One region of the Shewanella bicestrii genome, then DNA from elsewhere that is predicted to be linked to it. Evidence: predicted binding sites of a transcription regulator. Region 1 holds the regulator's gene; the other holds the start of a gene.

Region 1 (3,153 bases):
TTCGCCGTTAATGCATTCGCGAGCGGCAAGCACTCTTCTACCGCATCCATGGTTTTATTCGCTGCTTGCTCGGTCATGTCAATGACATAACTTAGCCGTTCCTTAGCATCGGGAATTTCGGTATTCGCAAGTTCAACCAAACGATTATCAACTTGGAAATCCATTAATGCGCTGTGAAGTTGCCTTGTAAGTTTACCAACTTCATCAAAGAGCTCCCGTTGAAGTGGAGCCGCGAGTTCCCTAAATAAATCATCTGCTTGAGCTTGTTCATTCGCGCTTAATAGTTCAACTAAACGCTGAGCCTTCTCGAGCGTAATGAGCCCTGATGTTTGTGACTTCATAGCTCATCCCTGCTTAAGCGAGTCGTTCGAATATTTTATCTAACTTCTCTTTAAGTGTTGCTGCGGTAAAAGGTTTAACCACATAGCCGTTAACACCGGCTTGTGCGGCAGCAATAATTTGTTCACGTTTTGCTTCAGCGGTAACCATTAATACGGGTAAATGCTTAAGGGAATCGTCAGCCCGAATAGCCTTCAGCAAATCAATACCCTGCATTCCTGGCATGTTCCAGTCTGTCACGACAAAATCAAAGTCGCCCTTTTGTAACATAGGCAGCGCAGTTGAGCCGTCGTCTGCTTCTTGGGTATTGTTAAAGCCCAAGTCTCGCAACAAGTTCTTGATGATACGTCTCATTGTCGAAAAGTCATCAACGATGAGAATCTTCATATTCTTGTCCAAGGTTTCCTCCGGTGAGCCGACATTCTGTGCTCAATAAATAATTATACTTATGTCCAATGCTTGAGTTTGCCTTTGAGCCGCAACATTGCCTGACTTAATATCTGGCTAACTCGCGATTCACTTACCTCAAGAATGGCGCCAATTTCTTTTAAATTCAATGCTTCATCGTAGTATAACGATAGCACTAGCGCATCTCTTTCGGGCAATAATTTTATCGCCTCAACTAGTGCTGAATGAAACTGGGTTTCTGCTAACGCTTCATATGTACCATCACTGACATTATCGCTCGAAGTGAGTATATCCTGCGATACGCCTAAGTCTTCTATCCCTATGATTTTACCAACAGAAACATCGTTAAGAATATGATGGTACTCATCGAGCGTCATATCAAGTTTTTCTGCAATTTCTGTGTCGCGTGCATCACGACCCAACACTTGCTCTAACTCATCAATGGCTTGAGCTACTCGACGATTATTTCGATGAACAGAACGGGGAACCCAGTCGCCACGACGGATCTCATCCAACATGGCGCCACGGATCCGTATGCCGGCGAAGGTTTCAAACTTTGCACCTTTGCCACCATCAAACTTGGATGATGCTTCTAATAACCCCATCATCCCCGCTTGAAGCAAGTCATCGAGCTGCACTGAGGCAGGTAATCTGGCGAGCAAGTGATGTGCAATTCTTTTAACCAACGGTGCATACTGTTCAACGATTGACGTTTTACTGTCTAAACAAGTATACGCTGCGGCTTTATTCACTCGTTTTTTCCTCTTGAAAATCTGGTCGCTGAACTAAACGCTCAACGAAAAACTCCAAATGCCCACCAGGTTGCTGTGGTACTGGCCAGCTCATGATTTTATTCGCTAAGCCATGGTACGCAATCGCAGCAGGAGACTTAGGATAAGCCTCAACCACTAACTTTTGTTTACGCACTGATTTGCGAAGGTTTTCATCAAACGGAATGGTCGCAACCAGTTCGAGTGCCACGTCCAAGAATCTGTCGGTCACTTTACTGAGTTTAGCAAACAATTCCATACCTTCGCGCAAACTGCGCACCATATTAGCAACAATTTTAAAGCGGAAAACGCCGTGTTCACGGCTGAGAATTTTGATTAACGCATAGGCGTCAGTGATAGAAGTTGGCTCGTCACAAACAACCACCAACACATCCTGTGAGGCACGGGAGAAACTGAGTACCATGTCAGAAATCCCCGCGGCAGTATCCACGATGAGGATATCAAACTGGGTACGCATCTCACTAAAAGCACGAATTAAGCCCGCATGTTGCGCAGGGCTCAACTCTACCATGCCTTGAGTTCCTGAGGTCGCAGGGACAATGCCTATGCCCTTAGGTCCTCGGACGATAATATCATCCAGCTCAGCATCGCCAGAGAGTACGTGGGAAAGGTTACGTTCAGCACGGATCCCTAACATGACATCGACGTTTGCTAAGCCTAAGTCGGCATCAAGCACTAAGACACGCTTGCCCTTTTCGGCTAATGCTACTGCGGTATTGATAGACACGCTGGTTTTACCCACGCCACCTTTACCACCCGTAACCGCGATTACTTTCACTTTTTCGTTATAGGGTTGATTCATCATACGTAAACCACTTGCTTGATCCAGGGTCATAACTCTACTCAAATGCACAGGTCATATTATCTGACCACGCTGTGTCTGGTAACGATTGTTGTTCAGTGTTTTCTAAGGCCGCTAACGCCTGCTCTGCGAGCAATAAAGTATCGGCAACTTTCATATCTTCGGGCACTCGCTGCCCATCCGTAACATAACTTAATGGCAACCCACTTTGGATCAACACACTTAATGCACCCGCTAACGACACGGACTCATCGAGCTTGGTGAGTACAACACCAGATAATGGAATGCGTTTAAAGTGATTTACAGCATCCTGTAGCACACGGCGCTGTCCTGTGGCAGACAGTACCAGATAACTGCGGATAGGTATTCTGCTATTTGCAGTTAAATTATCAAGTTGCTGGTAAAGCCGCATATCTCGTTGGCCCATTCCTGCGGTATCTATCAATACTAGCTTGCGATTTCTGAACTGATACAGTATTTGCTCTAGCTCAGCAAGATCATGGGCTTGCTTAACTGGGCATCCCATAATTTTGCCATAGGTGGCCAATTGCTCATAAGCGCCAATACGATAATGATCTGTCGTGATCAAGGCGACTTGATCCGCACCATGATGGGCAGCGAAACGAGCCGCTAATTTGGCTAAGGAAGTGGTTTTGCCTACACCCGTTGGGCCAACCAGCGCCACAACACCACCTTGCTTAACGATATCATCACCTTGATTATCAAGCATATTCGCTAGACTTTGTGGCAAGGCACGAACTAATTCTGCCGGGGTATAGTGTTGACTAAGCGCCGCTAACTTGTTCGCGACCG
Region 2 (3,153 bases), 1.8 Mb from region 1:
AGCTCATCACTTATCTGCATATCATCAGTGTAACCCGATACCGTGATGATCCCCGGCACATCTTTTAGCAATTCACCGACCGAGCGCACCACGGGTTTAAATCGAGGCTGCAGGAAGCCAGATCCTGAGGCAAACGAGCCCTTCTCACGGATACGGATAATGATTTGCTGCCCAAGTGACTCAATTTCGATCGCCCCATCGGTGATCTCATTATTGAGTTCCTGTGCCATTTTCTTCACTTGCTGATTGATTTTATCCTGCGCCGCCGCGGCTTCGGCCTTCACCGCATCCGCCGTTTCTTGGGCCGTCGCCGAGGCTTCACCGCCCCGCTGCGAACCATTTTGCTGCTGCACACCACCCGCGCTATCGTCTTCACCCGCTTGATAATCCAATACGGGCTCGGTCATTTCGTTGGTTTGTTGGTTAATGATTTCAATCGGCGTGGGATCGGGGCGGCCAGGGCGAAACTCCAGTGCGATCACAGACGTCCCCTTAGGAATGTCTTTGACTTCGACCTTGTTTTGCACCCCGAAGGCATACTTCATCGAGCCTGCGATCTGCTTAAACTTCATCACGTCCATTTCGGAGAATGACAGCAGCAGCACGAAGAAACACATCAAGAGGGACATCAAATCGGCAAATGTTGCCAACCAGAGCGGCGCTCCGGGCGGTGGACAGTTGCACTTAGCCATGGGCTACTCCCCGTCCGTTGTATCGATTTTCCGCTGTTTTTCAGCAAGATAATTCTTCAAGAAACCTTCAATCACCCGCGGGTTTTGGCCATCTTGAATGGCTAATACCGCATCCATAATCAGGTTGCGGTTAAGCATTTCTTCACCCATGCGTAGGGTGAGTTTATCGGCAATGGGAATACACACCATGTTGGCGACCACGGCGCCGTACAGCGTCGTTAACAAGGCCACCGCCATCGATGGACCAATCGATTTAGGATCCGACATGTTGGATAACATGGCCACCAAGCCCACTAAGGTACCAATCATCCCCATCGCAGGGCCAACGTCACCAAAGGCCCTAAAAATCGCAATGCCGTTGCGATGGCGCTCTTCTGTAAGGGCAATGTCTTTTTCAAGTGCGGCGCGCACCACTTCACCATCGTGACCATCGACCAACATATCGACGGCTTTTTGCATAAAACTGTTGGAAATTTGCGCTTCTTCGAGGGCAAGGAATCCGCCTTTACGGGCGGCGTCCGCCATAGTCACGGATTGCTCGATAAGATCTTCAGGCTTATCAATCTTAAACATAAAGGCTTTGACGGCGATTTTTACCGCCCCCAAAAACTGTTTGAGATTGAATTTCATCATTACAACGAAGAATGAACCACCGAACACGATAAACACTGAGGGGACGTCGATAAAGATTGCCAGGCCGCCGCTGGTCATCATAGCCCAAAGGATAAAACCAAAGCCCCCGACTAGTCCTATAACTGTAGCTAAATCCACAACGGCTCCTCAATATTCGGTATAAACGACATGATACTGACTCTATTCGCAAAATAATACAAAATGTCATCCGCATAGGGATTACACTTTGTGTTTTAACCTGAGCCTTACTCTATGATGTCAAAGGATGATTATAAGCATAATGCTATTATTGTCATTTATCGGACAAGCACTAAGCAAGTTTAGCGACAATTTCTATTTTCTGAAAAAAATTCAGCAACAAAGCGTGCTATTGAGCAAATATCCGTCGACTGAATTTGACCCTTGAGTCGCCCTGATATACCTTGTGTCCGCTCTTTCAAAGGAATTATTAACGTGGCGAAGAAACCCGAAAATCTCAGTTTTGAAGAATCCCTTGGTGAACTCGAGCGCATCGTTGCCGAATTAGAACAGGGCGATGTCTCTCTGGATGATGCGTTAAAACAATTTGAACGTGGCATCAATCTGGTGCGTAACAGCCAAGCAAAACTCGAGCAAGCTCAGCAAAAAGTGGCCATTTTACTCAAGCAGGATGAAAATGCGCCCCTCTCTCCCTATGCCGTTGAGGGCGAATAAGCGTGTTAGTCAATGCAATAAAAGAATATCAACTACGGGTTGATGACCAATTAAAACAACGTTTCAGCACACTCGAAGACACAGCGCCGCAATTAAAGGCCGCCATGACCCACGGCGCGCTGTTAGGCGGTAAGCGTATTCGTCCCTTCTTGGTTTACAGTGTTGGGCAAATGTTTGGCGTGTCGCTTGAAAAACTCGACGCCTGCGCCGCGGCCATTGAGTGTATTCATGCTTATTCGTTAATTCATGACGATTTACCCGCCATGGACGATGACGACCTTCGTCGTGGTCAGCCCACAGTGCATATCGCCTTCGATGAAGCGACCGCCATCCTTGCTGGGGATGCTCTGCAAACCTTAGCCTTTGAAATTGTTACCGAAGCAGTACCAGGGATCAGCAGCGAGCAGCATATCGCTATGGTGAGAGCGCTGGCGAAAGCCTCGGGCTACCGTGGTATGTGTGGCGGCCAAGCGATTGACTTAGCCTCAACCGATAAGCTCATCGACCTTAAGGCCCTAACTCAACTCCACAATATGAAAACGGGCGCCCTTATCAGCTGCGCCGTTGAGTTAGGCTTGATTGCCGCTAATGCGCCAAAAGATGAATATCAGACTATGATGGAATTTGCCCATGCGGTAGGACTTGCCTTCCAAGTGCAAGACGATATTCTGGACATCATTGCCACCACGGAAGAACTCGGCAAACCCCAAGGCTCAGACGCCGAGTCCAATAAGAGTACTTTTCCGCAACTACTTGGACTGCAAGGCGCCAAAGATACCGCCGCGCAACTGATCCAAGAGGCACTATCAGCGCTGGCTAAATTGCCATACAATAGCCAGTTAATCGCAGACTTCGCCCGCTATATCATTGAGCGAAGAATATAATAAGAGACGAAGTATCTCGCTATGAGTTTGGACATTTCACAGTTTCCCGTGTTGGCTCAGGCCAACACTCCTAATGAACTCCGCCAGCTTCCTCAGGCCCTGTTACCTCAATTGGCCGATGAGTTGCGGGAGTTTCTTCTTAAGTCCGTTGGCATGTCCAGCGGACATTTTGCCTCTGGACTCGGCACAGTCGAACTGACTGTTGCCCTGCATTATGTCTATAACACCCCGTTTGATCGTTTGATTTGGGA

What was found. Region 1 encodes FliA, which starts transcription of late flagellar genes. Its sites were predicted from a motif close to CTAAAGNTNNNNNNNNNNNNGCCGATA; they were not measured.
Region 2: pomA (flagellar motor protein PomA) is a predicted target of FliA. The motif match lies at 1,623-1,649, and genes of this name have one in related genera.

What each region holds. Positions count from the first base shown of each region.
Region 1 is NZ_CP022358.1:3,243,906-3,247,058, forward strand. It holds gene CF168_RS14080 (protein phosphatase CheZ) at 1-341, opposite strand, end outside; gene cheY (chemotaxis response regulator CheY) at 355-738, opposite strand; gene CF168_RS14090 (RNA polymerase sigma factor FliA) at 786-1,499, opposite strand; gene CF168_RS14095 (MinD/ParA family protein) at 1,492-2,373, opposite strand; gene flhF (flagellar biosynthesis protein FlhF) at 2,378-3,153, opposite strand, start outside.
Region 2 is NZ_CP022358.1:1,449,331-1,452,483, reverse strand. It holds gene CF168_RS06355 (flagellar motor protein MotB) at 1-692, opposite strand, end outside; gene pomA (flagellar motor protein PomA) at 696-1,463, opposite strand; gene xseB (exodeoxyribonuclease VII small subunit) at 1,779-2,018, shown strand; gene ispA ((2E,6E)-farnesyl diphosphate synthase) at 2,021-2,902, shown strand; gene dxs (1-deoxy-D-xylulose-5-phosphate synthase) at 2,924-3,153, shown strand, end outside.